Regions from separate parts of the Caloramator mitchellensis genome, predicted to be linked through region 2. Evidence: predicted binding sites of a transcription regulator. Region 2 holds the regulator's gene; the other holds the start of a gene.
What was found. Region 2 encodes LexA, which represses DNA repair genes until DNA is damaged. Its sites were predicted from a motif close to CNAACANNTGTTNG; they were not measured.
Positions count from the first base shown of each region.

Region 1: the regulator LexA is predicted to act here: its motif matches at 3,664-3,677, upstream of uvrB (excinuclease ABC subunit UvrB).

Region 1 is NZ_LKHP01000004.1:46,971-62,643, reverse strand. It holds gene ABG79_RS04520 (PDZ domain-containing protein) at 1-60, shown strand, start outside; gene ABG79_RS04515 (NUDIX hydrolase) at 79-489, opposite strand; gene ABG79_RS04510 (helix-turn-helix domain-containing protein) at 638-1,012, shown strand; gene ABG79_RS04505 (PRK06851 family protein) at 1,181-2,269, shown strand; gene ABG79_RS04500 (hypothetical protein) at 2,334-3,242, opposite strand; cyclic di-AMP (ydaO/yuaA leader) riboswitch at 3,245-3,397, opposite strand; gene uvrB (excinuclease ABC subunit UvrB) at 3,690-5,660, shown strand; gene uvrA (excinuclease ABC subunit UvrA) at 5,678-8,494, shown strand; gene ABG79_RS04485 (YdcF family protein) at 8,572-9,141, shown strand; gene ABG79_RS04480 (FHA domain-containing protein) at 9,150-9,572, shown strand; gene ABG79_RS04475 (FtsW/RodA/SpoVE family cell cycle protein) at 9,584-10,789, shown strand; gene ABG79_RS04470 (peptidoglycan D,D-transpeptidase FtsI family protein) at 10,782-12,209, shown strand; gene ABG79_RS04465 (metal-dependent hydrolase) at 12,355-12,936, shown strand; gene uvrC (excinuclease ABC subunit UvrC) at 12,989-14,836, shown strand; gene ABG79_RS12380 (DUF2281 domain-containing protein) at 14,918-15,091, shown strand; gene ABG79_RS12790 (Fic family protein) at 15,088-15,264, shown strand; gene ABG79_RS12785 (hypothetical protein) at 15,291-15,476, shown strand; gene ABG79_RS04450 (phosphatase) at 15,579-15,673, shown strand, end outside.
Region 2 is NZ_LKHP01000005.1:97,543-113,215, forward strand. It holds gene purB (adenylosuccinate lyase) at 1-435, shown strand, start outside; gene proC (pyrroline-5-carboxylate reductase) at 927-1,718, shown strand; gene ABG79_RS05940 (tyrosine recombinase XerC) at 1,921-2,889, shown strand; gene ABG79_RS05945 (hypothetical protein) at 2,973-3,311, opposite strand; gene yneA (cell division suppressor protein YneA) at 3,667-3,933, opposite strand; gene lexA (transcriptional repressor LexA) at 4,075-4,680, shown strand; gene ABG79_RS05960 (methionine gamma-lyase family protein) at 4,837-6,111, opposite strand; gene hfq (RNA chaperone Hfq) at 6,236-6,484, opposite strand; gene miaA (tRNA (adenosine(37)-N6)-dimethylallyltransferase MiaA) at 6,520-7,464, opposite strand; gene mutL (DNA mismatch repair endonuclease MutL) at 7,473-9,275, opposite strand; gene mutS (DNA mismatch repair protein MutS) at 9,280-11,865, opposite strand; gene miaB (tRNA (N6-isopentenyl adenosine(37)-C2)-methylthiotransferase MiaB) at 11,955-13,298, opposite strand; gene ABG79_RS05990 (PrsW family glutamic-type intramembrane protease) at 13,387-14,058, opposite strand; gene ABG79_RS05995 (aminotransferase-like domain-containing protein) at 14,215-15,402, shown strand; gene ABG79_RS06000 (GNAT family N-acetyltransferase) at 15,493-15,673, opposite strand, start outside.

The DNA.
Region 1 (15,673 bases), on a different contig from region 2:
CCTATATTAGAGGACAGAAAAGGGTTGTTTGATAAATTAAAGAAAAGAAGAAAAAAGTAAGCTGCTAAATTAGGCAGCTTATTTTATTACATGATGAAATAAGACAGGTTGAATAGCTGGATAAGTTAAGTTATCAGGCAGGCTTTTACTTAAAGTAATTTCAGCTATTTCAAAATCAGGCAATTCACCTAATTTAAACACTTCTGCAATAAATAAAGCCCCAAATGTTTCGATACCTTCATTTTTTACTGAATATATACAAACAGGTTTGATAGTAAAATCAATTGCCCCAGTTTCTTCAATCAATTCACGCTCTGCTGCTTGCTCGATATGTTCATTTTCTTCTCGATGTCCACCTGGAATTTCCCAGGTTGTTCTATCTTTGTGTCTTACAAAAATCCACTTATCGTCCATCTTTGCCATTATTATAGCATATTTGAGTTGGTTGTTTTTCAAAATATCATACTCATGAAATCTAATATCATACATAATGTCGACCCCTAAAAAATATTGAAACTTTACTATTATTATAGAACGTTTTTAGAATAATTTAAATACTCATTACTATTAATTAGCAGTCATATATTAATTTATACAGAATAATATTTGTAATATATGTAAATTGGAGGGAATTTCAATGGAAAATAAAAATAGTAAATTATTCTATAGCATTATTCTTTTATCAATATGCTTGTTAATATCCAGTTTAGTTGTAAGTTATACTGCATTAAATATAAGCAAACAATTTGCATATAGAGAATCAAGATATAATAAGGAATTATTAACATTATCTGAAGCTTCAGAATATCTAAGTATTTCAGAAGAAGATATTATGGATATTATTGCAACAGAAGAAAAAATATTACATGAACAAAGTGTCTTTACGGGAAGAATGTTCCCATATATAAGAATAAATAGTAAGCTCTACTTTTCAAAGGATTTAATCGATGAATGGATCAAGGAAGCAACAGGCAAATCTTATGATACAAAGAAAAGAACTATATTGCGTTAATAAATATAGGAAATGCAAAAATATCTAAGCATCTGAGAAGATCTATTTGATATTTTTGTTTCTTAAAAATAACAAAGGCATTTTGAAGGGAAAAGCATTGAAAATAAAAAGGAACTTTTATTGAACTAATTGCATATTATAAAACATAATTCTATTCTGGAGGAGAATATGGTTAAATCAAGATACTATCTTGCAAGTGCAAACACTTCTGCTGGATTTGTAAATTATTTTGACTATGTTCTAAGGGATGCTCAGAGGGTTTATATTATAAAAGGAGGCCCTGGAACAGGAAAATCAACTTTTATGAGGCTTATTGGTGAAGACCTGCTTAAAGAGGGAATGAGCGTTGACTTTGTTTATTGCTCGGCCGATAAAGACTCACTTGATGCAATTGTTGTTAACGATTTAAATGTTGTAATCGTCGATGGAACCGCACCACACGTCATTGACCCTAAATATCCAGGGGCAGTTGAAAGACTTTTAGACTTTGGAGAATACTGGGATATAGACTATTTAAGAAGTAGAAAAGAGATTATTAAGTTCTACATTGACGAGATAGAAAATCAATATAAATCGTTTTTTAAGCATATGAAAAACGCAAAGGGAATACATGACAAGTGGGAAAAGGAATATTTAAAGGGAATGGACTTTAAAAAGGCTGATGAGATTACAGAAAAGTTGATAAATGAAGTTGTTAGAGGAAGAACGCATAAGAAATCAAAGGAATGGCATAGATTTGCAGGGGCTATGACGCCTCAAGGGCAAGTATGCTTCTATGAAAATTTAACTCAGGATATAAAGAATAGGTATATCGTAAAGGGAAGACCGGGCACAGGTAAGTCAACAATGACTAAAAAAATAGCACAGGCTGCCTTAAACAGTGGTTATGATGTTGAGTTTTATCATTGTGCATTTGACCCTTCAAGTATTGATATGATAGTTATAAGGGAACTTGATTTTGCTTTGCTAGATGGAACAGCACCACATGTATTTGACCCTCATGGAAATGATAAGCTTGTTGATATGTTTGAATGTATAAATACAGAAATAGTCCATGAGGACAAGGAGCCAATTAAAGCTATTGAACAGGAATATGCCGAAGAAATAGGAAAGGCAAAGAAGATATATTCTAATATTAAGCAACTGCATGATGAACTAGAGAAATATTATATTAATGCAATGGATTTCAATAATGTAAATGCTTTAAGAATCAGAATTACAAAGACTTTACTTGAAATGTATAAGGTAATAAAATAATATTATGTAAAAAAGGCATATATTGTTGCATTGGGCAGCAATATATGCCTTTTTTTACATTATTTTAGAATCCGGCGGCTTTTTTTACCATTGCCTGGTGCTCCTTATCAACGGCACCGTCTTTGTGCCTTGTGCTGTTTAAAAAGTGAATATCTATGTGGCCATCCATTCCATTTCCCTTTATTTTATCAAGGTTTTGTCCAGTTCCATAACCCCCTGAGCGATTATCTACAACCTTTAAAGCAGGAGCAGAATCTACTCCTGCGTGAGGCATTGCTGTCATGGAAGCTGCAATTCTTCTCCCGTTTACTTCAACTATGACAGGACGTCTTTCCCATGACCAACCGCCCCATATCTCTTTAATGGTGTTAGTATCATTTAAAGTCTTTGCCTCAACATCAGCGTGATTATGCCCATAGGTTCTAACCACATAGAATGACTTTTTGGTTTGTAAATCTATAACTCTAGCTGTTGAGCCTATAGCAAAAATATTGCTAACAGAACTCCACCAGTCAAGAAGCTCACCGTAACCATTAGAACTTCTTGAAGCTACCAGTTTGGTAGATGATTTTGACTTTGTTGAATTTGAAGTTCTTACCGTTTTTGTAGATGTAGCAGATATTCTAGTTGATTTTGAAGATGCTTCTTTTTTTGCTGGTTTAGCAATAATCTTCTTGGTTGAAGCAATGTTTTTTTCTGGAGCAACAACCTTTGCAGAAGCAACTTTAGTATTATCAATTTTGGATTTATTTTTATCAAGATTGATTGCTTCTGCTACCTTTGCCCTTTTTATACTCAATATATTTTCGTTCTCTATTGAGTTAGATAAATCTACAAGTTCTTTCTCAAAAGCTGAATTATTTAAAACTGAGTTTGATGATGAATTAAGATTAGTTAAGCTTGTCCAAGCTAATGTGCTAAAGGAACTGGCTGAAATAATTAGAGTAATAAAAATAGCTAATAGTTTTATCATTTGTTCCACCTCTCTAACGCCTACGAGGTTAGTTGTCGGGTTCGGGAAGAGAGCGTCCCTACTAGATAGCAATTTGAAAATCAAGTAAACAAACTATCTAGATTCACCCCAAAATAAATCCCCCGCTGCCTAATGGCATTCGGCTAATTTCTTTTTATATTATGCTTGAGATAAGAGGGCTTGTCAATAGAAATATATACCAGCAACTTACAGTTCTGCTAAAACGAAGGCTTTAACTTAACTTTAACTAGCTAAACAAGAATTTTCAGCAAATTATAACAAATCAAAAACAGAGTCGAAGAATGTTTAATGATTCATCAAAATCTATCAAGATTTATTATAGTTGTAAAATTAATTATATAGAGTAAAATATATGTGAGTTTGATTGACTAAATTTATAGATAAGTATATAATCAAATTACGAACAAATGTTCTTGAGGTGAGGTTATGGGTGAATTTAAAATAGTATCGAATTTTAAACCAACAGGCGACCAGCCTGAGGCGATAGATAAGTTAGTTGAAGGTATATTAAGAGGTGACAGGGCGCAGACACTTTTAGGGGTTACAGGCTCCGGTAAGACGTTTACAATGGCCAACATTATTGAAAGGGTTCAAAAGCCTACCCTTGTTATTGCCCACAACAAAACTCTTGCAGCTCAGCTATGCAACGAGTTCAGAGAATTTTTCCCTAATAATTCTGTTGAGTATTTTGTTAGCTATTACGATTATTATCAGCCGGAGGCGTATGTTCCACACAGCGACACTTATATTGAAAAGGATGCATCGATAAACGATGAAATAGATAAATTGAGACACTCTGCAACATCTGCTCTTTTTGAAAGAAGAGACGTTATAATCGTTGCCAGCGTGTCATGTATATACGGTCTTGGAGACCCGTTTGAATACAAAAACCTTGTCCTTTCTTTAAGAGTGGGAATGGAAAAAGAAAGAGATGCAGTATTGAGAAAACTTATAGATATTCAGTATCAGAGAAATGATATAGACTTTCACCGTGGGACTTTTAGGGTAAGAGGAGACGTTGTTGAAATTTTTCCTGCTTCATCTTCAGAGAAAGCTATAAGGGTTGAATTTTTTGGCGACGAGATAGATAGAATTACAGAAATAGACTATTTAACAGGAGAAATATTGGGAGAAAGAAACCATGTTTCGATATATCCTGCATCCCATTATGCAACATCCATGGAAAAGATAGAAAAGGCAATTGAATCTATTGAAAAAGAAATGGAAGAAAGATATAAATTTCTATTGGATAACGGAAAACTTCTTGAGGCACAAAGACTTGCGCAAAGGACCAAGTATGATATAGAGATGCTGAGGGAAGTTGGATACTGCACGGGAATAGAAAATTATTCAAGACATTTTGACGGCAGAAGTCCCGGGGAACCACCATATACTCTTTTAGATTATTTTCCGGACGATTACTTATTGTTTATAGATGAGAGCCATGTTACTATTCCACAGCTAAGGGCAATGTATGGAGGAGATAAATCAAGAAAGGATAACCTTGTTGAATATGGATTCAGACTTCCTTCTGCATACGACAATAGACCATTAAAATTTAATGAGTTCGAAAAGAAGATTAACCAGGTAATATTTGTGAGTGCTACGCCAGCAGAGTATGAACTTACTAATTCTACACAAGTAGCAGAACAAATAATAAGACCAACAGGACTTGTTGACCCTGAGATTATAGTAAAACCGGTCAAAGGACAGATAGATGATTTGTTTGGAGAGATTAATAAGACAGTATCTTCAGGGTTTAGAGTATTAGTAACTACCCTTACAAAGAGGATGGCTGAAGATTTAACAAACTATTTTAAGGAAGTTGGAATTAAGGTAAGGTATCTCCACTCAGATATAGATACAATTGAAAGAATGAAAATAATTAGAGATTTAAGGCTTGGGGAATTTGATGTTTTAGTAGGTATAAATCTTTTGAGAGAAGGACTTGATATTCCTGAAGTTGCACTTGTAGCTATTCTTGATGCAGACAAGGAAGGGTTCTTAAGGTCTCAAACTTCTCTTATTCAGACAATCGGTAGAGCAGCAAGAAACTCCGAAAGCAGAGTTATTATGTATGCTGATAATATAACTGATTCTATGAGGAGAGCTATTGATGAAACTAATAGAAGAAGAAAAATACAGATGGAGTATAATATAAAACATGGAATAACTCCAAAGACGATAATTAAACCTGTTCATGAAGTGATAGAAGCAACTAAGACAGCAGAGACCAAAGAGGTTTATATTGATAAGAATATGGACATAGATATGCTTATAAGGTCACTTGAAGAGCAGATGAAAAAGGCTGCAAAGGAGCTTGAGTTTGAAAAAGCTGCCGAAATAAGGGATTTAATTAAAGAACTTCAAAAACAAAAGGAAGGCAAGAAAAGATAGTATCTGGAGGTAAAATAATGTTTCAGGATAAAATAATCATCAAAGGAGCAAGGGAGCATAATTTAAAAAATATAGATGTTGAAATTCCAAGAAATAAATTTGTTGTATTAACTGGACTTTCGGGTTCAGGCAAGTCATCACTGGCATTTGATACTATATATGCTGAGGGGCAAAGAAGATATGTAGAATCACTTTCTGCTTATGCAAGGCAGTTTTTAGGGCAAATGGATAAACCTGATGTTGATTATATTGAAGGTTTGTCTCCTGCGATTTCGATAGACCAGAAAACTACAAGCAGAAATCCTCGTTCTACTGTAGGAACAGTAACTGAAATATACGACTATTTAAGGCTATTGTATGCAAGAATAGGTATCCCGCACTGCCCTGAATGTGGGAAGGAGATTAAACAGCAGACTGTTGACCAGATGGTGGATAAGGTTTTAGAATTCCCGGAAAAGACAAAGCTTCAGATATTAGCCCCAGTTGTAAGAGGAAGAAAAGGGGAGCATGTAAAGGTATTAGAAAATATAAAAAAGAATGGATTTGTAAGAGTAAGGGTCGATGGGGAAGTTTATGATATTAATGATGAAATTAAGCTGGAGAAGAATAAAAAACACGATATAGAAGTTGTAATAGATAGAATCGTAATAAAAGAAGGAATACAGTCAAGAATTACTGATTCTATTGAGACTGCATTAAAGCTTTCAGATGGACTTGTAGTTGTGCAGGTTGTAGATGGAGAGGAATTATTGTTTAGTTCAAAATATGCTTGCCCAGATTGTGGAATAAGCATTGGAGATTTAGAGCCAAGGATGTTTTCATTTAACAATCCATTTGGAAAGTGCCCAGAATGCGATGGATTGGGTGTATTGATGGAACTTTCGCCGGATTTAGTGATTCCGGATAGAGAACTTTCTATAAAACAAGGGGCTGTAAAACCTTGGGGAGTTCTTGATGAAACTGGCTGGACCTATGCAGTCGTAAGGGGATTATCAAAACATTATGATTTCAGCCTTGATACTCCAATTAAAGATTTAGATGAAAAAATAGTTAACATTATTTTATATGGAAACAATGGTGAAAAGTTTAAAGTTCAATTTACAAGAAACGAAATAAAGGGTGAAACAGAATATACATTTGAAGGAGTAATTCCAAACCTACAAAGAAGATATAAAGAAACATATTCACAGTATATGAGGGAAGAAATTGAAAGCTATATGTCGGTTAAAAAATGCCATCTATGCAAAGGGGCAAGGCTTAAAAAGGAGAGTTTGGCAGTTACTGTAGGAGGGCTTTCGATTGCTCAAATTAGCGATATGCCGGTTAGAGAAGAATTCGAATTCTTTAACAAACTAAAGCTTACTCAAAGGGAAGAGACTATTTCAAATCAAATAATAAAGGAAATAAAGGCAAGGCTTAAGTTTTTAATTGATGTTGGACTTGATTATTTAACATTATCAAGAGCAGCTTCTACTCTCTCGGGTGGTGAATCTCAGAGAATAAGACTTGCAACACAAATAGGGTCAGGGCTTGTTGGAGTTTTATATATACTTGATGAACCGAGTATAGGGCTTCACCAGAGGGATAACGATAAATTGCTTGGAACATTAAAGCATTTAAGAGATTTAGGAAATACATTAATCGTAGTAGAACACGATGAAGACACTATAAGGTCTGCTGACTATGTTATAGATATTGGACCAGGTGCAGGAGCACACGGTGGGAATATAGTTGCTGCCGGAACTCCTGATGAAATTGCGATGGATGAAAATTCAATTACTGGTCAGTATCTAAGTGGAAGAAAAAAGATTGAAGTTCCAGAAGAAAGAAGAAAGCCGAATGGAAAATGGATTGAAGTTATTGGAGCAAGGCAAAACAACCTTAAAAAGATTGATGTAAAGTTTCCAATGGGGGTATTTACTTGCGTAACTGGAGTTTCGGGTTCAGGAAAGAGCACTCTTGTTAACGAAATACTATATAAAGGAATTGCAAAGAAGTTAAATGGTTCTAAGTTTGATGTTGGAGAGCATGATGAAATAAGGGGAATTGAGTATATTGATAAAATAATAGATATCGACCAGTCGCCAATAGGTAGAACGCCTCGTTCAAACCCTGCTACTTATACGGGTGTATTTGATATTATAAGGGAAGTGTTTGCACAGACTCCTGAGGCTAAAATGAGGGGGTATAAGGCTGGAAGATTCAGCTTTAATGTAAAGGGCGGCAGATGCGAAGCATGTGCAGGTGATGGTATAATTAAGATTGAGATGCAGTTTTTGTCCGATGTATATGTTCCATGCGAGGTATGTAAAGGGAAAAGGTATAACAGGGAGACTCTTGAGGTTAAATACAAGGGTAAAAACATAGCAGATGTCCTAGATATGACAGTTGAAGAGGCACTTGAGTTTTTTGAAAACATTCCAAGGATAAAGACCAAACTTCAGACATTGTATGATGTAGGATTATCCTATGTAAAGCTAGGACAGCCATCAACTCAGCTTTCTGGCGGAGAAGCCCAAAGAATAAAGCTTGCATACGAATTGTCAAAAAGAAGCACTGGTAAGACACTTTATATTTTGGATGAGCCGACAACTGGGCTTCATATTGAAGATGTCCGAAAGCTTATTGAAATAATATACAGGCTTGTAGAAACCGGGAATACTGTTATAGTTATTGAACACAACTTAGATGTTATTAAATGTGCAGACTATATTATTGATTTGGGACCTGAAGGTGGAGATAGAGGCGGACAAGTTATTGCAACCGGAACCCCAGAGGAGATAATAAAGAATAAGAAATCATACACAGGTGAGTATTTAAAAAGATATTTATAATTTAAATGTAAAAAACAAGGCTTGCATTTGCAGGTCTTGTTTTTTACATTATAATAATGGTAAAGGTGGGGAGATAAATGAAAAAAATTATAATTGGAGTTTTTATACTTGGAATATTTATTTTTGCTATATTGGCAGGTCAAATACTGCATTTTGGATGGACAACAAAGCCTTTAAAATCTGACTGTATAATAGTTTTAGGTTGTAAAGTTAGAGGAGAGGAGCCGAGCTATTTTTTAAAGGAAAGACTCGATTTAGCGCTAAGTCTATATAATGAAGGCTATTCAAAGTATATTATAGTTACAGGTGGACAAGGAGAAAATGAAGATGTTTCAGAAGCTGAAGCAATGAAGAGGTATTTAATTAGATATGGTGTTGATAAAAAATTTATAATAGAAGAAGATAAATCTTATTCAACATATGAAAATTTATTTAATTCTGTGGATATAATGAAGAATATGGGATTTAATAGTGCTATAATAGTTTCAAATAAATACCATTTAAAAAGGGCATCTTTAATTGCAAGAAAGATAGGTATGAATGCGACATATTCAGGTTGTTATGTAAAAGAGTGGATTTGGTTTGAAACAGTAGGATTTTTACGTGAGATTATTGCCCTATTAAAATTCTATATTTTGGGTTCGTAGGTGATGATATGAAAGAGATTGCAATGATATTAAAGTTCGTCGTGATTGGATTAATTTATCTTGTGCTTTTCAGGATTATAAGGGTTATGTATTTAGACCTAAAGGGTGTAAAGCCAAAGGGTAATGTTAAAGAATACACTTTAGAGGTTATAGACGCTCCAGAAGAGACGGGGCTGAGCAGAGGGTCTTTTTTCCTGGTTCACAAAGTTCTTTTAATTGGTAGAAATGATGATTCGGATATTACAATTAAAGATCCATACATTTCAGGAAATCATGCAAAAATTTTTGTTAAAAATAATAATTTATACATTGAGGATTTAAACAGCACAAACGGAACATTCTTGAATGGAAAAAGGATAAAGGATTTAGAAGGTATTGATGATGGCGATATAATAGAGATGGGAAGAGTTACATTCAAGGTTGTTGTTTAGGGGAGATTTGGATGGAAAAATTAGAAAAATCGATTTTACATAATATCTATTTTATTATTCTGCTTTTATTCCTGATTTTATCACTATACAAAGGGAATTTTGAAATAGCACCGTTTGTATACGGAGCATTTTCAATAGGATTAACAGGATACGGACATTTTATTGTAAAACGCTTTTTCCCAACTATTGATAAGTATTTGTATATATTATCTGTATTCATTGTTCAGTTTGGGCTTGTAATGTTATACAGGCTTGATTTAGAAAGAGCGCTTAAGCAAATAACCTGGTTTGCAATTGGAATTTCACTTTTTATTTTTATTTTGCTTTTTATGCCTGAAATAAAGAAATTTGAAAAAAGTGAAATTTTTTTTGCTATATTTACGATTGTTATTATAACTCTGCCTTTGCTTATAGGAAGAGAAATAAAGGGGTCGAAGAATTGGATTCAATTTGGGAATTTTAGATTTCAACCTTCAGAACTTGCAAAGATAACCATGATTTTTTATCTTTCGTCTGCAATTAAAAGGATTGAGTCCTATAGGGATGTATTAAAAGTATCCATTCCTGTAATTTTATCGATAGCAATTTTTGTTTTGGAAAAGGATTTAGGCTCATCTTTGATGTTCTTTGGTATTTTTATGACAATGCTGTATATAGGGACGTCAAAGTTGCGATATATATTTTCAGGAGCTTTTTTATTTTCGATAGGTGGATTTATGAGCTATTTTTTATTCAGCCATGTTAGAAAAAGAGTTGATATATGGCTTGACCCGTGGAGATATAAGTTTGGAGCAGGTTATCAAATATGCCAGTCGCTGATTGCAATAGCAAGTGGCGGATTGTTTGGAACAGGGCTTGCTGCAGGTCACCCCGAGGTAATTCCAGAGGTATACACAGATTTTATTTTTTCCGCGATTTCAGAGGAATTTGGATTATTAGGTGCAATAGCACTATTGATGCTGTATTTGCTCCTTATTTATCGAATGCTTAGAACTGCGTTATACGCAAAGGATGATTATTCACGCCTTGTAGCCGTAGGTATTGCAAGTATGTTTGCGTTTCAGGTTTTTGTAATCGTGGGTGGAGTAACTAAGATGATTCCACTAACAGGAATTACGCTGCCTTTAGTAAGTTATGGAGGAAGTTCAATGATAATCAGCTTTGTATCGATTGGAATTTTACAGAAAATATCTGAAATGGGGAATTTAGATGAATGATGAAAGGCTTATTAAAAATATAAAGATTTTAATTATATTTTTTTCGATTTGTTTTTTTTCAATAATAGGGTATTTAACCTATTTTAATATTTTTGTATCTCCATCAGTTGTGATGGATAGTTCAAATCCGAGGATTAAGCTTTCTGAAAACGAAGTTTTAAGAGGCTCGATACTTGATAGAAATGGAAAGACAGTTGCCTATAGCAAAAGGGTAAATGGTGTCCAAAAGAGATACTACAAAAATGGAGAGGCCTTCTCGCATTTGATAGGTTATAATAGCTATATATACGGTAAGACTGGGCTTGAATTAAAATATAATGATGCATTGCAGGGAAGAACTTTTTATTATGATTTTATAGGAAGCATTTTTAGAAATCTTGCTCAAACTTTTCAAGGGGAAAAAAGGGGAAGCGATTTATTTATAACTATCGATGCAGACCTGCAAAATAAAGCCTATAAACTTTTAGGTAATGACAGAGGAGCAGTTGTGGCATTAAATCCCCTAACCGGAGAGATACTTGCGATGGTTTCTACTCCAGCCTATGACCCAGAAGACATCGATAAAGAATTTAAAACCTATAAAGAGGATGTAGATGCAAATCCACTTCTTAACCGAGCTATTATGGGATTTTACCCACCTGGCTCTACGTTTAAAATTATTACAGCAGCATCGGCGCTTGAAAATTTAAAAACAATGGATAACCAAAAATTTAAATGCACAGGCAAATTAAAAATAGGAAACTATGTTTTAAGTGATTTTAATAACGAAGTTCATGGAGCTATTGACCTGGAAAGGGCTTTTGAAGAATCATGCAATTTTACATTTGGAACACTGGGTATGCAGTTAGGATATAATAATTTAAATAAAACAGCAGAAAAATTCCTATTTAACAGGGAAATAAAAACTGATGATTTTCAGATAGGTAAGTCACAATACCAAATAGAGGATAAGAATAGCAAGGCACTATTAGCCCAATCAGCTATAGGGCAGCATGGAGTTGCAACAAATCCACTACATATGGCCCTTATTGCTGCTACCGTTGCAAATAATGGCGTAATGATGAAACCATATGTTGTAAAAGAAATAAAAGATAATTTTGGAGTAGCTTTGAAAATAAATTCGCCCGATGAGATAGGAAGAGCAATCGATGTAAACATTGCAGAAAAGATAAAAAAATATATGCTTGAGGTTGTTGAAGAGGGAACAGGAAAAAGAGCGAGAGTTTACGGAATAAACGTTGCAGGGAAAACAGGAACGGCGGAAATACCAAAAACAACCGATACACATTCATGGTTTGTGGGTTTTGCACCTGCAGAAAATCCTAAAATTGCATTTGCTGTAATTGTTGAAAATGGAGGAACTGGCGGGAAAAGGGCTGCTGAGATAGCAAGAGAAATTATAAGAGAATATTTAAAATAAATATTGTTACCTAAAAGATGGGCAATGACCCATCTTTTTTTGTGACAAACACTTGTTCGATAGTAAAAATTAGTATATACTATATGTAAAGTTTACATAAAGGGGAATAATCATGACTGGTAAAACCCATGTGGGAATAGGAGTGATGTCTACAGTTGTGTTGTCACAATATAATGTTGTAGAATTAACTTTAGGTGGTCTTGTTATATGCGCATTAGCTTCTCTTTTGCCCGATATAGACCATCCTAAGGCTTTTTTGAATAAATATATACTGCCTATTAAGAATAAATCTGTTAAGACGTCTATTTATTTTACAATTGGTATATTCTTTATTTTATTGAATTTATTTTATTTGAATATTAAATACGTTGAAATAATAGGCATTTTCTTTATTTTAACTGGTTTTTCATCACATAGAAATGGAATTACTCATAGTTTGGTGGGATTGATTTCGTTTAGTTCAACCTTTGGTTATGCAGCGAGAACCTATGGTTTTAGGGAATATATTGTCCCATTTTTTATAGGCTATGGACTGCATATATTAGCCGATATGTTCACTAATAGAGGTGTCTCACTGTTTTATCCTTTTAGGAAGAAAAAGTATAAAATGCCAATAACGTTTTCAGTAGGTTCATTTTGGGGAAACCTTTTTGAAGGGCTAATAATTTCAGGCGGATTGATATATTTGACGTTGAAATTGCCAGAAATATTATTGAATATGAAGTAAACAACTCAAGAAGTCAAGAAATCAAGTGAATGTCACTCATGGGGGTGAGTTTGTGTTTGACATTAAAGAAGCATTAAAAAATCTTCCGGATAGTCCTGGTGTTTATATAATGAAAGATGAAAATGGAGAAATAATCTATATAGGCAAGGCGATATCGCTGAAAAATAGAGTAAGGCAGTATTTTCAAAACTCTAAGAATCAGCATCCTAAAGTTAGAGCCATGGTTTATCAGATAAGGGAGTTTGAATATATATTAACTGATAATGAATTGGAAGCTCTTGTTTTAGAGGCCAATTTGATTAAAAAACATAAACCTAAGTATAATATTTTGCTGAAGGATGACAAAAATTATCCGTATATTAAAGTTACACTTACAGAGGAGTATCCACGGGTATTGATGGTTAGAAAGCTTGAGAAGGATGGAGCAAAATATTTTGGACCATTTACTGATTTAAGAGCTGTAAAGGATACATTGCTTTTAATAAAAAAGCTATATAAGATAAGAACCTGCAATAGACAATTATCATTTGGAACTCAAGTTGGAAGGCCATGCCTAAATTATCATATTGGCATATGCTTAGGGCCATGCAAAGGCGATGTTACAAAGGAAGATTATATGAAACAAATTGAAGATGTAATAAAACTTTTATCTGGGAAGCACGATGATGTGTTGAAGGACCTAGAAGAAAAGATGTTTAAGGCATCAGAAAATCTCGAGTTTGAACGTGCAGCCGAGATAAGGGATAATATAAATGCTATTAAGAAGATTCAGCAGAAGCAGAAGATTATATCATCTGCACTTGAGGATGAGGATGTTATTGCATTTGCTAAGGACGATGAAGGAACATGTATACAGATGTTCTATATCAGGGGTGGCAAACTACTGGGGACAAAAAATTTCTATTTCAAAGATATAGAAGAAAATGTAGATGAGCTAATATCTCAATTTTTGGTTCAGTATTATTCAAATGAGGAGTATATTCCAAGGGATATTATTCTGCAAAGTGAAGTTCCTGAAATAAATATAATCGAATATTATTTATCAAGACAGAAGGGAAGTAAGGTTAAGATAAAAACACCTAAGAAGGGAGACAAAAAAGATATAGTTGAAATGGCGCAAAGGAATGCAGAGGCAGCATTGACGCAGATTAAGGCTAAAATAATAAAAGAAAAGCAGAAAACTATAGGAGCACTTGAGGAGCTGAAGGAGATATTAGGTATAGAAAACATACCGTATAGAATTGAGGCTTACGATATATCAAATATCAGTGGGGTTGATATGGTAGGCTCAATGGTTGTTTTTGAAAATGGGGCTCCAAAGAATAAGGATTACAGAAGATTTAAGATAAAAAACCTCCAAGGACAAAATGACTATGCAGCATTAGAAGAGGTTTTGAGAAGAAGATTTAATAGATTTGTTGAAGAAATGAATAGCGACAAGCCAGAACACCAAAAGAAATTCAATATATTACCAGATTTAATTTTGATGGACGGTGGAGAAGGGCAAGTAAATATCGCAAAAAAGGTTTTGGAGGAATTCTCGTTAGATATCCATGTTGCAGGAATGGTTAAGGATGACAAGCATAGGACAAGAGGTTTGATTTTCCAAGGTAGTGAAATAATGATTTATAAAGACTCAAATGCATTCAAACTTGTTGCCAAGGTTCAGGATGAAGTTCACAGGTTTGCTATTGAGTATCATAGAAAATTAAGGTCAAAAAGTGTTGTAAAATCAAGCCTCGATGAGATTGAAGGTATTGGTTCAAAACGAAAAACAGCTCTTTTAAAGCATTTTGGAAGTATCGAAAATATTAAGAATGCGAATATTGAAGAACTTTCAAAAGTTGAAGGAATGAACATCAAGGCTGCAGAAAGGGTATATAATTATTTTCACCAGTAGTTAATTATCAAATTTATTAAAAAGTGATATAATTATAATAAGAAAGTAATCGTCAACAATATTAAGATGGGAGGCGATTTGATGAATCTTGCAGAAAAAATTTTTGATGATATTAGAACATTGCCAGAAAAGGCTCAGGCTGAAGTAATCGAATATATTGAATTCCTAAAATATCGTGAAAAGAAACAACGAGAAAAATTGATGGATCAATTTATTGATGAGAATTTTGAAGCTTTAAAGGAGCTTGCAAAATGATAATGCTTGAATTAGATGAAATTTTACTGTTGCATGAGAAGTTAATAGAGAAAACTGGAGGCAGCCACGGTATTAGAGATATAAATTTGCTGAAGAGTGCATTAGAAAATCCTTTCCAAACATTCAATAATCAAGAACTTTACATTAAAGTTGAAGAAAAAATAGCTGCTTAACCTACTTTATAATCAATAATCATCCAATGATTGATGGCAATAAGCAGCTGGGTGTTTCTCTTTTGGGAATTTTATGCAAATTAAATAATATTGAATTGGTTTATAGTCAAAAAGAATTAGTAGAATTAGGTCTTGGTATAGCTCAAAATAAATTAAAGAAAGAAGATATAGAAAATTGGATAATAGAACATGTTTGTAAACGTAATTTGTGAAGGAAGGTTTTACCTTCCTTTTGTTTTTGGAATGTATATGTATTGAATAAAAATAAGCATAGTGTTAAAATTAAAAAAGCAATTTAGGATAGAGGTGGTTATATGTTTGAAGTGGTTATAGATACACATACACACACTGTTGCTAGCGGACATGCATATAGCACGTTAATAGAAAATTGCACTGAAGCTGCAAAGAA
Region 2 (15,673 bases):
GTAGTTGCTGAATCTTTTCTAGCATTAGATGGAATATTAAATTTATACATTAACATTACTGAAAATTTAGTTGTATATCCTAAAATAATTGAAAAAAGAGTTATGGATGAACTGCCTTTTATGGCTACAGAAAATGTAATGATGGAAGCAGTAAAAAAAGGCGGTGACAGGCAGGAGCTGCATGAACGTATAAGATTGCATTCTATGGAGGCAGGCAAAAGAGTAAAGGAAATGGGCCTTGATAACGATTTGATTTCAAGAATTGCTGAAGATCCTTTATTTAAACTAAATATAGAAGAAATTAAAGCTGCTATTATTCCATCTAATTATATAGGACGTTCCAAAGAACAGGTTGAAGAATTTTTAGAACAAGAAGTAAACCCTGTTTTAAATGAATTTTTAGAAAAAAACATAAAAGTTGAAATCAATGTATGAGTGACATTCACTTGATTTCTTGAGTTCTTGAATTGTTTGTCAATTTAAACAAGCATTCAAGAATCTCTATAATTATAGGTTGTTTATTTGTATAAGGGGATATTTAATTCAATCAGTCTTTTGTCTTTATGAACGATTAATAAAATTGCATAGTATGTTAAAAGTTAGGATGGACATAATCTTTATGTTCATCCTATTTTAAATAAGACTTTGTTGAAATGTTAACAATGTCCCGGACGAAATAGAAATGAGTCGAAATAGCTACATAGGGATTCTCTATAATTTTACATATTTTACTCATTTATAATTTGAAAATTATTTTCATCTGAAAAGTCGAAAGATAATATGAGATTAGAATTTGTTTGCTTCAAAAAATGCATTATAATCAACAGACTTATTCACCGTTGTTGATAAATCAAAAATAACTTTTCTTATTAGTTAAAATAGACTAAAATATTATTATAACTTAAAATAATAAAGGAGCTGAATTTATGATAGGATTTATTGGTTGTGGCAATATGGGAGCTGCTATTATTAAAGGTATGATACAAGGAGGAGTGGAACCAAATATAATATTTGCCTATGACCATAATAAAAATAAAATTGAAGATATTAGTGCAGGTATAAACGTGTGCATTAGCGAAAAAGATGTTGTAGCAAAATCAAAGTATATATTTATTGCAGTAAAACCTTATGCTTATGATAATGTATTACATGAGATAAAGGATGTTTTGGATGATGAAAAAATAATTATTACAATGGCAGCAGGATATGAAATTAAAAGAGTAGAAGCAGTAGTAGGGTATAAGAAGATAATAAGAACAATGCCCAATACACCATCATTAGTAGGAAAAGGTTTTATTGCTGTTTCCTATAATGAGTTTGTGAATGATAGTGAAAAACAATATTTTGAAGGTTTGTTAAGAAACATAGGTTTGATTAAAGTTATTAAAGAAGATTTAATGAATGCATATTCAGCGGTTACTGGTAGCGGACCAGCCTTTGTATTTAATTTTATGGAAGCTATGGCTGATGCAGCTGTTTTATTAGGTATTCCAAGAAAGGATGCATATGCTGCTGTTGAAATGATGATTCTCGGTAGCGCTGAATTAGCCTTGAAAACAGAAAGGCATCCAGCTGAACTCAAAGACATGGTAACATCACCAGGAGGCACAACAATTGAAGGTATTAGAACTCTTGAAGAAAAAAGTTTAAGAAGTGCAATAATTGAGTGTATAATTAATACATATAAGAAAAATTTAGATATAAAGAATATAAGGTGATTTTAATGATTATACTGAGGTATTTATTATTTATATTCATTGCAATTATCTATATATCTTTTTGTATATTACTATTCTCAGGTCTTTCAAAAAGAAAAAAATCAAAAAATGTGACTGAAATAAATAAAAGTAGTGGAAGAAAACATTTCGCTAAATATTAATTTAGCGAAATGTTAAAGTTCTGATTGATGGGGGAGTAGCTATGGAAAGCCATAAACTGGAATTGATATTTGATGACAACCTGCCTCCTATTTTAAACGATTTTTTAGGTTATATGTTCACTGTTAAAGGCAAATCCATTAACACAGTTGCAGGTTACAAAATTGAAATACGGCTCTTCTTAAAATATTTAAAAAAGATAAAAAATAGATTAAAAAATGAAATTGAAGATATTGATATCTACGATGTTGATGAGGAATTTATAAAATCGATTAAGCTAAATGATATCTACTCATTTATCAATTATGTATCGATCAAAAGAAACAACAGCAACTATGCTCGTGCAAGAAAAACTGCTGCTATAAGGTCTTTTTTTAACTACCTTGAAACCAAAGCAAAAATACTTAAGGAAAACCCTGCACGAGAACTTGAATCCCCTAAAATTAATAAAAGGCATCCTATATATTTAACTCTTGAGCAAAGCAAAGCTCTTCTAAATTCTATAAACGGTAGAAATAAGGAAAGAGATTATGCAATTATAGTTTTATTTTTAAATTGTGGTCTTAGATTATCTGAGCTCGTGAATATAGATATCAGTAAAATTAAAGGTGATACACTTACTGTTATTGGAAAAGGTAATAAGGAAAGGACTGTTTACCTTAACGAACTGGTTATAAAAGCAATAAACTCATATCTTACAGTTAGACCAAAAGATGGAGTTATAGACAAGGATGCATTATTTTTAAGCGAAAGAAAAAAGAGAATTGATAAAAGAACTGTAGAACTACTCGTTAAAAAATATATAGTTAATGCGGGTCTATTTGATGATAAATATACACCCCATAAATTAAGACACACTGCTGCAACTCTAATGTATAAATACGGGCGAGTTGATATCAGAACGCTGCAACACATTTTAGGACACGAAAGCGTTTCAACTACCCAAATTTATACCCATTTAGATGATGAAATACTCAGAGATGCAGTTAAGTCCAACCCTCTTAATGAGTGACATTCACTTGATTTCTTGAGTTCTTGAATTGTTTGTCAAATGGGACATGTGATAAAATAGCCTTGGTTTTACTGTCGCCAAGGCTATTTCTTAAAGAATATTTTCTCTAAATTTTTATAATATTTGTCTCTCAATTCAGGAAAATCTTCTATAAACAACTCCTCTACTTCATCGCAAGAATCTTCATATTCGCTCGAATTATTATTGCTTTTTTCGTCAAATGCTAAATCTTCTTCATAAATATAATCGTCAAATTCACTTTCGTTCTCTAAAATACCTTCAACTTTAATTTCAAAGTATTCGGAATCAACACTAATGCATTTTCCACAGTTGTCACATGTTTTGCTTTGGTCTAAATCGCAAATATTGCAATCGCTGCAATTATTACAAATCTTTTTATCATCAAAAATACATTTCTGCATATTATCAGCTCCTTGTGTAATTTTACTGATAAATTATAGCATTATTATTATTTTTGCTCAAGAGTGTTAAGGAATACAGTTAAATAAAACTATCTTAAAGGAAATGACTAATGATGAGAGATCTAGCAAACCTCTCTCAATTAAAGTATTAGTCTATTAAAGTATTAGTAAGTAATATTGGAAATTTAAGTGCTGGTATTAAATATTGCAGAAACAAATGAAATAATATAAATTTAAGGAGTAGCAACTACTCCTTAAAAAACAATAATTTCAATGTATTTCTTCACTTAATTTCATTAGATTTAGCTTGTTCAAATTGGCAAACAATTCAAGAAGTCAAGAAATCAAGTGAATGTCACTCAATGGGGACCTTTATAAGTTGACCTGGGTGAATAATCAATGTGTCAAGCTTATTTATTTCTCTTATTTCATAAACTAATTTTCTAATATCTTTTTTATTTATGTTATGTTTTTTTGCAATCTTCCAAACTGTATCTCCACTTTTAACAGTAACGTATATGTATTCCTGGTTCTTTATTTTTTCGCTTTTAACTTTTTTGAATACTGGAAATACCACTAAAATAATAACTAGGACAAAAATTAATAGTTTTCCTTTTTTCATTTTAACGCCTCCTCGAACATTTGTTCTATTATCATTATAACGAACACATGTTCGATTGTCAATAGCTATGCGAACATAAGTTTGCTATTTTTTTTGATATATGCTATAATTTATTTATAAAATACTAAGGGGTGGAATTACATGTCAAATATAAATAGCGATAAACAACATGAAATATTAGAATTTATAAGAAAAGAACTACAATCTAAAGGATATCCTCCTTCAGTAAGGGAAATATGCAATGCGGTTGGTTTAAGATCAACTTCTACCGTTCATGGTCATTTGGAGAGACTTGAAAAGAAGGGATTAATAAGACGTGACCCAAGTAAACCTCGTGCTATTGAAGTATTAGATGGGCAAGTTGATAAAGAAATAATAAATGTCCCTGTAGTTGGTAAAGTTGCAGCAGGTCAACCTATACTTGCGGTAGAAAATATAGAAGATACATTTCCATTACCAGTAGATTTTATTCGAACAAATAATAACACTTTCATTTTAAAGGTTAAGGGAGATTCGATGATAGAAAAAGGAATATTTGAAGGTGATTTACTTATAGTAGAACAACAATCAACTGCAAATAATGGAGATATAGTAGTTGCATTGGTTGATGACAGTGCTACTGTTAAAACATTTTACAAAGAAAACGGCTATATTAGATTACAACCTGAAAATTCAAGCATGGAACCAATTATTGTTAACGAATGTAAAATACTTGGTAAAGTAAAAGGTTTAATAAGAAAAATGTAATTGGTGACATTCACTTGATTTCTTGAGTTCTTGAATTGTTTGTCAATTTGGACTAGTCAATTATTTTAAAAAAGCCGCATGTTTATGCGGCCTTTTAATTTAGACTTAACTATGTGATTGTTTGATTTTCCTTTGAATATTGATTTTTATGGAAATTTAAATATTTGATAATGCTTTTAAAACTCCAATTTTGGCATGTTCAAATGTTAGCCCACCTTGGACATAGGCAATATATGGTGGTCTAATTGGTGCATCAGCGCTTAATTCTATTGATGAGCCCTGTATAAAAGCGCCTGCAGCCATAATAACTTGGTCAGTATAGCCAGGCATGTCCCACGGCTCGCAATCTACATAAGAATCTACAGGAGAGCCTTTCTGTATTCCTTTTATAAATTTAATTAAATGCTCTTTATTGTTAAATTTTATTGCCTGAATTAAGTCGCTTCTGCTTTCATAATACTTTGGAGAAACTTCATATCCAGCAAGCTCCATAATCCTCGATGTAAATATAGCGCTTTTTAATGCTTCAGCAGTTATATGCGGTGCCATAAATAACCCCTGAAACATAGGCCTTATAACACCAAATGTTGAACCGCATTCCCTACCTATTCCAGGGGCTGTTAATCTATAAGCTGCATTTTCTACTAATTCTTTTCTTCCAACTACATAACCACCTGTTGGAGCAATACCTCCTCCAATATTCTTAATAAGAGACCCTGCAACCAAATCTGCACCGACGTCAGTTGGTTCCTTAACATCAATAAACTCCCCATAACAGTTATCTACAAATATAATAACATCCTCTCGTATCTTTTTAATTTCCTTTATTGCAGTTTCAATATCGTTTATACTAAGAGATGGTCTCCACCCGTAGCCTGTAGAACGCTGAATAGCAACCATTCTTATCGAATCATCATTCAAAAGTTCATTAACAACTGATTCTAAATCTATTTTTCCATTTTCCAACAAATTAATTTGTTTATAATTAACTCCATATTCCTTTAATGAACCCATATTACTACCTTCGATACCGATAACTTGCAGCAATGTATCATATGGTCTTCCGGTTATAGCAAGTAAAGTATCATTTGGACGCAAATTGCCAAACAAAGCTATGGTTATAGCATGGGTTCCTGATACTATATGCGGCCTTACAAGAGCATCCTCAGAGTTAAAAACCCTCGCATACACCCTATCTAACGTATCGCGTCCAATATCTCCATAACCATATCCTGTTGAATGAGTAAAATGAGCATCGGATAACTTTTCGTCCTGCATGGCTTTTAATACTTTTAGTTGATTATACTCTTTTATTTCATCAATTTTATTAAACAAATCAGAAATATCCTTCATTGCTTTTTCACTTAAATCAATTGCTTTTTCTGTAAATCCATATTTTTCTAACATAAATTGCTTAGTTAAATCCAGCATTTTTTACCTCCATTTTAACAGCTTGTAAAAATATCTGAACATCGAAATTAAATTGACAAACAATTCAAGAAGTCAAGAAATCAAGTGAATGTCACCCATTAAAAAAACTCGCTAAATGCGAGTTTTATTCACCAAGTTCTTCTTGGGACTGTGGTGTATAAAGGATTGGTTTTGCAGGAACTATCGTTGAAATAGCATGCTTATAAACCATCATTTGCTTTCCTTCTGATTCTAATATAACAGTAAAGTTATCAAAACCCTTAACATTTCCTTTTAGTTGAACTCCTGATACAAGGAATATCGTAACTTGAATCTTGTTTTTACGTGCTTGATTTAAGAAAACATCCTGTAAATTATTTACGTTCTTAACCATACCATCATCCTCCAATTAAGTTATAATATATAATTCTATAAATTTTTAAATTTTCCTTCTATATATCCTATAATATTTTCCAAAACTTCGTCAAAAGAGTCGTATTCATCGAGATTAACCCAATAAATCCTATCCTCCCTTCTATACCATGTTAATTGCCTTTTAGCATATCGTCTTGTGCTTTGTTTAATATATTCTTTTATTTCATCTAATGTAAAATATCCATCAAGATAATCAAAAACTTCCTTGTAACCTATTCCTTGCATAGATGTCATGTTCCTTGTATATCCCATGTCCTTTAGCCTTTTTACTTCATCTACAAGCCCCATTTCAAACATAATATCAACTCTTTTGTTTATTCTATCATACAACTTTGCCCTATCCATAGTCAAGCAAATAAATGCAAAATTAAAATCAACATCCCTAAGTTTAGATTCTCTTTGATATTCCGATATTGGTTTCCCTGTATTTTTGTATACTTCAAGTGCTCTTATTATTCTTTTTAAGTCGTTTGGATGCAATCTTATATATGATTCATTATCAACTTCCTTTAACATTTCATGAACATATGCATTTCCCTTTTCCTTAGCTAAATTTTCAAGATAAAGTCTATAATCCTCATCTCTTGATGTTTCAGTGAAATCTAAGGGGTAAATTAATGAATTAATATAAAGTCCTGTTCCGCCAACCACGATTGGAATTTTTCCTCTTTTAATAATGTCATCAATGCACTCAACTGCCATTTTTCTATACATTGCTACGCTAAATTCAACATCTGGCGTAACGACATCTATCATATGGTGAGGTATTCCCTGCATTTCTTCTGTTGTCGGTTTTGCAGAACCTATATCCATATATTTATATATTTGCATGGAATCTGCCGATACTACTTCTCCATTTATTCTCTTAGCCAGTTCTATACCTAATTTTGTTTTTCCGGAAGCTGTTGGTCCAGCTATAATAACTATGTTTTTTTTCATATAATCACCTAAAGTATCCTTCTAAATTTTCTTTCAAGTTCGTTATAGCTCATCTTTATTATCGCTGGCCTACCATGGGGGCAGGCAAATGGATTTGAACACCTTCTTAGATCCTCTATAAGTTTATTCATTTCGGCAATCGTTAACCTATCTCCTGCTTTAATCGCACTCTTACATGCCATTGTATAAATTATTTTGTTTATCGACTTATAAAAATTACCTGAAACTTCTTGAATTTCAGTTATGATATCAAATATAAGTTCTTTATAGTTAGGGTTTCCTAATATAACAGGAACAGCTCTTATTGAAACTGTATTACCACCAAAATCCTCGATACCAAATCCTATTTTAGCAAAATTATCTAAATTTTCAACTACAATATTCTTCTCAGTGCTACTCAACTCCACTATTATAGGAGTCAATAAAGTTTGACTTTGTATTTTTGCATCACTAAACTCTGACAAATATTTTTCATATAAAACCCTCTCGTGTGCTGCATGTTGGTCTATTATAAACATATCTTCTTCACCTTCTGCGATTATATACATAAAATGTATTTGACCAACAACTGCTAACCTTGGTAGTTTATTTTCAACATTAGAACCAGTTATTATTATTTCCTCTTTTTCCTTCTTTAAATCATCCAAAGAGGATTCTTCATTAAAAGAAAAATCACTATTTATATATTTATATTCTTTTGAACTATCATCTGGTATATTATAATCCCTTTTTTCATTAATAGCAAAATCTATTCTCTCCTGATTAGCAGTCAAAGGTGATTTGCTTACAACATTAGGTTCAAAAATTATATTCGGAATTGTCTTAGTTGTTGAAAATGCTTTTTTTATGCTATCAAAAACAATTTTATACATTTCCTGTTCATTTTGAAACTTAATTTCTGCCTTTGTAGGGTGAACATTAACATCAATTATTGATGGTTCGACATTTATGTGCAACACATACATTGGGAATTTATCGCCCGTAGTAAAAGTCCTAAATGCGTTTTCAATTGCTGCATTTATAGTTTTATTCTTCACATACCTATTGTTTACAAAAAGCGATTGATAATTTCTGCTATTTTTTGCAAGGGCATTATTTCCAATATAGCCATTGATGCTAACTGAACCATCATCATAATTCACTTCTAATAAGTTGTCATTTACCTGTTTACCATAAATTGATAACATGGTGTTTTTTAAATTATCATCTCCCTTGGTTGCGAAAATCAGTTTATCACCGTTCTTGTATTTAAAAGAAATGGATGAATTCGAAAAAGCAAGATTTTGAATAATCTCGGTAATAATTGTTCCTTCTCTTCCTGGAGATTTCAAAAATTTCAATCTTGCTGGAGTGTTATAAAACAAATCCCTTACTATAATTGTCGTTCCTAATGGAGCACCGCATTCTTTTTTTTCAATTATTTCCCCGCCTTCAACTCTAATAAAAACACCTAAATCATTTTCTTTAGTCCTTGTAATAAGCTCAACTTTTGATACAGCACAAATGCTTGCTAACGCTTCACCTCTAAAACCTAAAGTTCTAATATTAAATAAATCTTCATCACTACTAATTTTACTTGTTGCGTGCCTTAAGAAAGCTATTTCAACATCGTCATAGTCTATACCACTTCCATCATCGGTTATCTTAATATAAGAAATTCCACCATCTTGTATTTCAACATAAATATTTTTAGAACCAGCATCAATTGAATTTTCAATAAGTTCCTTAACAACAGAAGCAGGTCTTTCAACAACTTCTCCGGCAGCAATCTTACTTATAGTATCGTCATCTAATATTCTTATCCTTCCCATCATATCACCTTAAACCTTTTGCTTTATTCACCAAACTATACAATTTATTTATAGCCTCAATTGGCGTAATATTTAAAACATCTATAGATTTAATTTCTTCAATTAATTCATTTTCTTTATAATTAAACAGATTAATTTCATTAGACAATGTTGCGGCAGCCTCTTTAACAACAGCGGGCTTAGTTTTTGTTTTTAATTTTTTGCTTATATCGCTCTCCTCAAGTTTTTCAAGTATCTCTTTAGCTTTATCGATTACCTCAGAAGGCAAACCGGCAAGTTTTGCAACCTGAATACCATAACTTTGGTCGGCTCCCCCTCGAATAATTTTTCTAAGAAATATTATATCTTCCCCATGTTCCTTAACAGATATACAATAATTTTTAACTCCATCTATTTTACCTTCAAGCTCTGTAAGCTCGTGATAATGAGTTGCAAACAGAGTCTTCGCCCCAATTCTTTGACTTATAAACTCAATAACAGCCCATGCAATACTTAAACCATCAAATGTGCTTGTTCCCCTTCCCACCTCATCCAAAATGAGCAGGCTATTTTTAGTAGCATTGTTTAATATATTTGAAACCTCCGACATTTCAACCATAAATGTGCTTTGTCCTAATGACAAATCATCTGAAGCACCAATCCTTGTAAATATTCTATCAACTATTGATATTTTAGCACTTGCAGCAGGCACAAAGCAGCCTATTTGCGCCATTAAAGTGATTAGAGCAACTTGCCTTAAATAAGTAGATTTACCTGCCATATTAGGTCCTGTTATAATAATTACCATATCTTCCTTATTATCAAGCATTGTATCGTTTGGAACAAAAACACCACTAATCATCTTTTCAACAACAGGGTGTCTTCCTTCCTTTATTTCAATGACACCATCATCAGTAATTTTAGGTTTTGTATAATTATTCTCAAATGAAACCTTTGCAAAGGATAGCAAGCTATCTATTATAGCAAGATAATGAGCAACTTTTTTAATCCTTGAAACTTCACCATAAATTTTATTTCTTATATGCACAAATATATCATATTCTAAATCAACAACTTTGCTTTCAGCACCTGAAACAATCTCCTCCATCTCCTTAAGTTCCGGAGTTATAAATCTTTCTGCATTAGCAAGGGTTTGTTTTCTTATATATCTATCCTGAGGAATGCTTGATAGGTTAGATTTAGTAACCTCTAAATAATAACCGAACACTTTGTTATAACCAATTTTTAATGATTTTATGCCAGTCAAATCTCTTTCCTTCTGCTCCAATTCAGCTATCCAATTCTTGCCATTCGTCATTGCATCTCTCAATTTATCAATTTCTTGATTAAAACCAGTTTTTATTATTCCCCCTTCTTTAATTGTTATGGGAGGATTCTCATCAATAGACTCATCAATTAATTGAAATATATCCCCAAGTTCATCAAAATCCCTATAAATTTCACTTAAAAGGATGCTTTTACAATTTGAAATAGCTGCTCTTATATCTGGCAAAAATCTAATTGACTGCTTTAATGATATCAAATCCCTGGCATTAGCAGTCTCACAGCTAATTTTTCCCATGATTCGCTCAATATCATAGATACCTCTTAAAAATTCCCTTAAATCAGAAGAAATATAAATATTATCGATTAATTCCTCAACGGCTTCTAATCTTTTTTCTATTTCATCCTTAATTAACAATGGTTCTTCAATCCATTTTCTAATCAACCTTCCACCCATAGCAGTTTGAGTTTTATCTAATACGTCAATAAGTGTCCCCTTTTTACTTCTTGACCTCATTGTCTCAGTAAGTTCAAGATTTCTTCGTGTAAATGAATCAATGAGCATAAAATCTTCAGTTTTATATCTAGTAATACTAGATATATGATCAAGGCTGCTTTTTTGAGTCTCGTTTAAATATTTTAATAGGTTTACAGCCGAAACCTTTTCATATTCGTTTAAATGGCTATAATCTTTGTTTGAAAGACTTTCACTGCTTTTATCTTCAACATAATTGATTAGTAGATTAAATCTTGATTTAATGTTTAACACTAACGTTTCAAATCTTTCAGTAAAACTATTTTTTATTATTAACATTTCTGATGGTTTGAATTTTGATAACTCATTCATCAACTTGTTATTTTCTTCTATAAAACTTGTAACATAGAAATCACCAGTTGAAACATCAGCAATTGAAATAGCAACTTTATCTATATTAAAATAAACACTTGCAATGAAATTATTAACTTTTTCGTCAAGCATATTTGAGTCGATTATAGTTCCAGGGGTTATTATCCTTGTTATATCCCTTTTCACAATGCCCTTTGCAAATTTAGGGTCCTCTAACTGCTCACAAATGGCTACTTTATATCCCTTTTCTATTAATCTTGCGATATATGTATCGGCTGAATGAAACGGCACTCCGCACATTGGAGCCCTCTTTTCAAGTCCGCAGTCCCTTCCAGTTAGTGCTATTTCTAACTCTCGCGAGGCAATTTCAGCATCTTCAAAAAACATTTCATAAAAATCCCCAAGCCTGAAGAACAATATACAATCTTTATATTTATCTTTTATTTCAAGATACTGCTGCATCATAGGTGTAAGTCCCAATTTATATTCCTCCCCAAGATATAGATGTATAATTATTATATTACAAAAATAATGCCGCTTAAAGATAAACTTTAATAGCGGCATTATTTTTATCTAATCACTTCAACAAACTCTCCAATTAATATAAACATTTGTGCCTGAGTGACCTTAACATTGACTAACTTTCCCTTTAGTGATTTATCTCCACCAGTGAAATGAACGAGTTTTCCTGTTCTAGTTCGTCCGGTTAGCTTATTCTCATCAGTTTTGCTAGGGCCTTCCACTAAAACTTCAACTATCTTGTCTTGATATCTTTTTCCCCTCAATTCTCCAACTTGATTTACAACTTCTACAAGTCTGTTAAATCTATTATGCTTAACATCCTCTGGAACCTGTTCCTGAAATTTCTCAGCAGGGGTTCCTGACCTTATAGAATATATGAAGGTAAAAGCTGAATCATATTCCACTTTTTTTACTACATCAATAGTTTCTTCAAAATCCTCTTCGGTTTCTCCAGGGAAACCAACTATTATGTCAGTAGTAATTGATACATCTTCAAATTTTGATTTAATCTTATTTACAAGTTCAAGGTATTGCTCTTTGGAATATTTTCTATTCATTTTTTCTAAAATTCTTGTGCTGCCGGATTGAACAGGTAAATGAATCTGTTCACATACCTTATCGCATTCTTTAATTGCATCAATAACATCATCAGTTAAATCCTTAGGATGCGAAGTCATAAAGCGAATTCTTTCAATACCTTCAACTTCATTTACCAATCTTAAAAGTTTTGCAAAACTCATGTTTTCAAGGTCTTTTCCATACGAATTAACATTCTGACCTAAAAGTGTAATTTCTTTATAACCTTCCTTAGCTAAATTTCTAATCTCTTCGATTATTGCCTCTGGTTTTCTACTTCTTTCCCTGCCTCTTGTATACGGAACTATACAGTATGTGCAGAAGTTATTGCACCCGTGCATTATTGTAACGAATGCCTTTATATCGCTTTCTCTATGGACAGGAAGTCCTTCAACAATTTCTCCCTCTTTGTCCCAAATTTCAAGTATAGTATCGTTGCTCTGTATTGCATTATTCAATAGTTCTGGGAATCTATGAATATTAAAAGTTCCAAAGATAATGTCCACATAGGGGAACTTCTTTTTAACCAATTCGCCTACTCCTTTTTGTTGCATCATGCAACCGCCTATAGCCAATATTAAATCAGGTTTTTTGGATTTAAGTGCCTTTAATTGTCCTAAGTTTCCATAAGTTTTAGTCTCGGGGTTTTCTCTTACCGCACATGTATTCATAACAATAACATCTGCTTTTTCCTTATCTTCAGTTTTAACATACCCCATTTTCTCAAGCATTCCGGCAATTTTCTCGGAATCCTCCTCGTTCATCTGACATCCCATTGTAATAATATGATAATAACGTGCTTTATTTAAATTCATTTAAATTCCTCCCGAATAAAATTATACGAAGTTATTATACTATTATAAATTGTATTAATCAATAATTAGTTTTTGTTAACATAATAATTTATATGTTATCTTTATCGTATATGGCTCTTGACTCCTTTACATATCGGTTCAATCTATTTAAATTTATCCTCCAAAGATATATGATGAACAAAATAAATATAACGAAATATCCATATATTCTTGAAAACAAAATAAAGTCATAAATTCCATGCAACAGAATCGGCATTAAAAGCGCATTAATCAAGAAAAACGGTCTTTTATCATCTGCAAACCTTGCAAGCGACAAATAATAACCCATAGTGATTGCAAATAACATGTGACCCGGAACAGCAAATAAGCCCCTCATTATGCCTGTCGCAATGAAATTTTTTTGATTCAATATATAAAGAATGTTTTCAGCCGAGGCAAAACCCAATGAAGTAAAAACACTATAGACAATTCCATCTAATTTTTCATTGTATTCCACCAATTTAAATGTAATAGAATAAATAATAATAAATTTAAATAATTCTTCTGTTAGTCCCGCAACTATAAAAGCAGTATAAAATGGCCCTTTTCCAAAATAACTCAAAAATCTTTCTACAAAATATACTGGAACAGTTGAAAGAAAACCGAATAAAAACAATGTAAGCAATATATTAGCAGGCTCCCTATCATATCTATCTTTTTGATAGATAAAAATCAATAAAGCTATCGAAGGTGCAAGTGCAATTGCAAATAATTTTAACATAAAAACACCTCATTTCATTTTTTGATTAAAAAAATAATTCAGAATCTTTCAATATTTGTTGTTTATCTTATTATTATTTGTTATAATAAAAATGGCAGTTAAAGATACATTAATATTTTACCCATAAAAAAGTATAATATATTTGGGGGTGCCTTTATGGAACTGAGGTTATCTGAAAGAATGAACTATCTAAAAGCATCAGAAATCAGAGAATTATTAAAATTAACTGAACAACCTGACATCATATCCTTTGCAGGAGGCTTGCCAGCTCCAGAACTTTTCCCAATTGAGCAATTGAAACTAATCTCGCACAAAGTTCTCGATGTTGAAGGAAAAAATGCACTTCAATATGGACCAACTGAAGGTTACACTCCTTTAAGAAAAATTATAGCAGAACAAAGAATGAAAGCGGTAGGGGTAAATGTAAGTTTTGAAAACATTTTAATAACGAATGGTTCACAACAGGGGCTTGACTTTATAGGGAGAGTATTTTTAGATAAGGACGATGTTGTTATATGCGAAAGTCCAAGCTATCTCGGTGCTATAAATGCTTTTAGAGCATATATGCCAAAGTTTGTTGAGATTCCTATGGATGATGACGGAATGATAGTAGAGGAACTTGAAAAAGCCATTGAAAAATATCCAAATGCTAAATTTATTTATACAATACCAGACTTTCAAAACCCAACAGGCAAAACTTTAAGCTATGAGAGAAGAGTAAAAATGCTACAACTTGCCGAAAAATATAATATTCCAATAGTTGAAGACAATCCTTATGGGGAACTTAGATTTGAAGGAGAACATATTCCTACTATAAAAAGCATGGATAAGAATGGACTTGTAATTTATCTTGGAACATTCTCTAAAACATTCTGTCCTGGTTTAAGATTGGGTTGGATTTGTGCTGAAATTGAGATGTTAAATAAGTTTATTATCGTTAAGCAAGGAGCCGATTTGCAATCAAGCTCTATATCGCAAAGAGAAGCAGCCTTCTTTATGACAACATATAGTCTTGAAGAACATATTGAAAAAATAAAAGCTATTTACAGAAAACGTAGAGATTTGATGATTGAAATGATAAAAAGTGAATTCCCTGAAGAAGTTAAATATACCTATCCTCATGGTGGATTGTTTACATGGGTTTCACTTAGAGAAGATATTGACACTGCAGAACTTCTAAAGACTGCTCTTTTGGAAAAAGTAGCTTTTGTTCCAGGCGGTTCCTTCTTCCCTAATGGAGGACATCCAAACCATTTTAGACTTAATTTTTCTAATATGACCGAAGAAAAAATTGTTGAAGGCATGAAACGTTTAGGAAAAGTTTTAAAAGAAGTTTATAGATAAAAACTTTTCGGAAAGCATTTAAGTTGTAAAAGGCACCATGATGTGAGCCTAAAATTCATGCATGGTGCCTAATTTCGTTTTAATAGATTGTTAAAAAATTTTAATTGTTGCAACATTGATCAGTTCCTCAAAACCTAAATCCTCATAAAGTTTAATAGCTTTAAGATTATAATTATCAACCTTTAAATACAATGTTTCCACACCGTAATTCTTTGCATTTTTTAGTATTTCACTTAAAAAAAGCTTTGCATAGCCCTTCCCTCTAAATTCC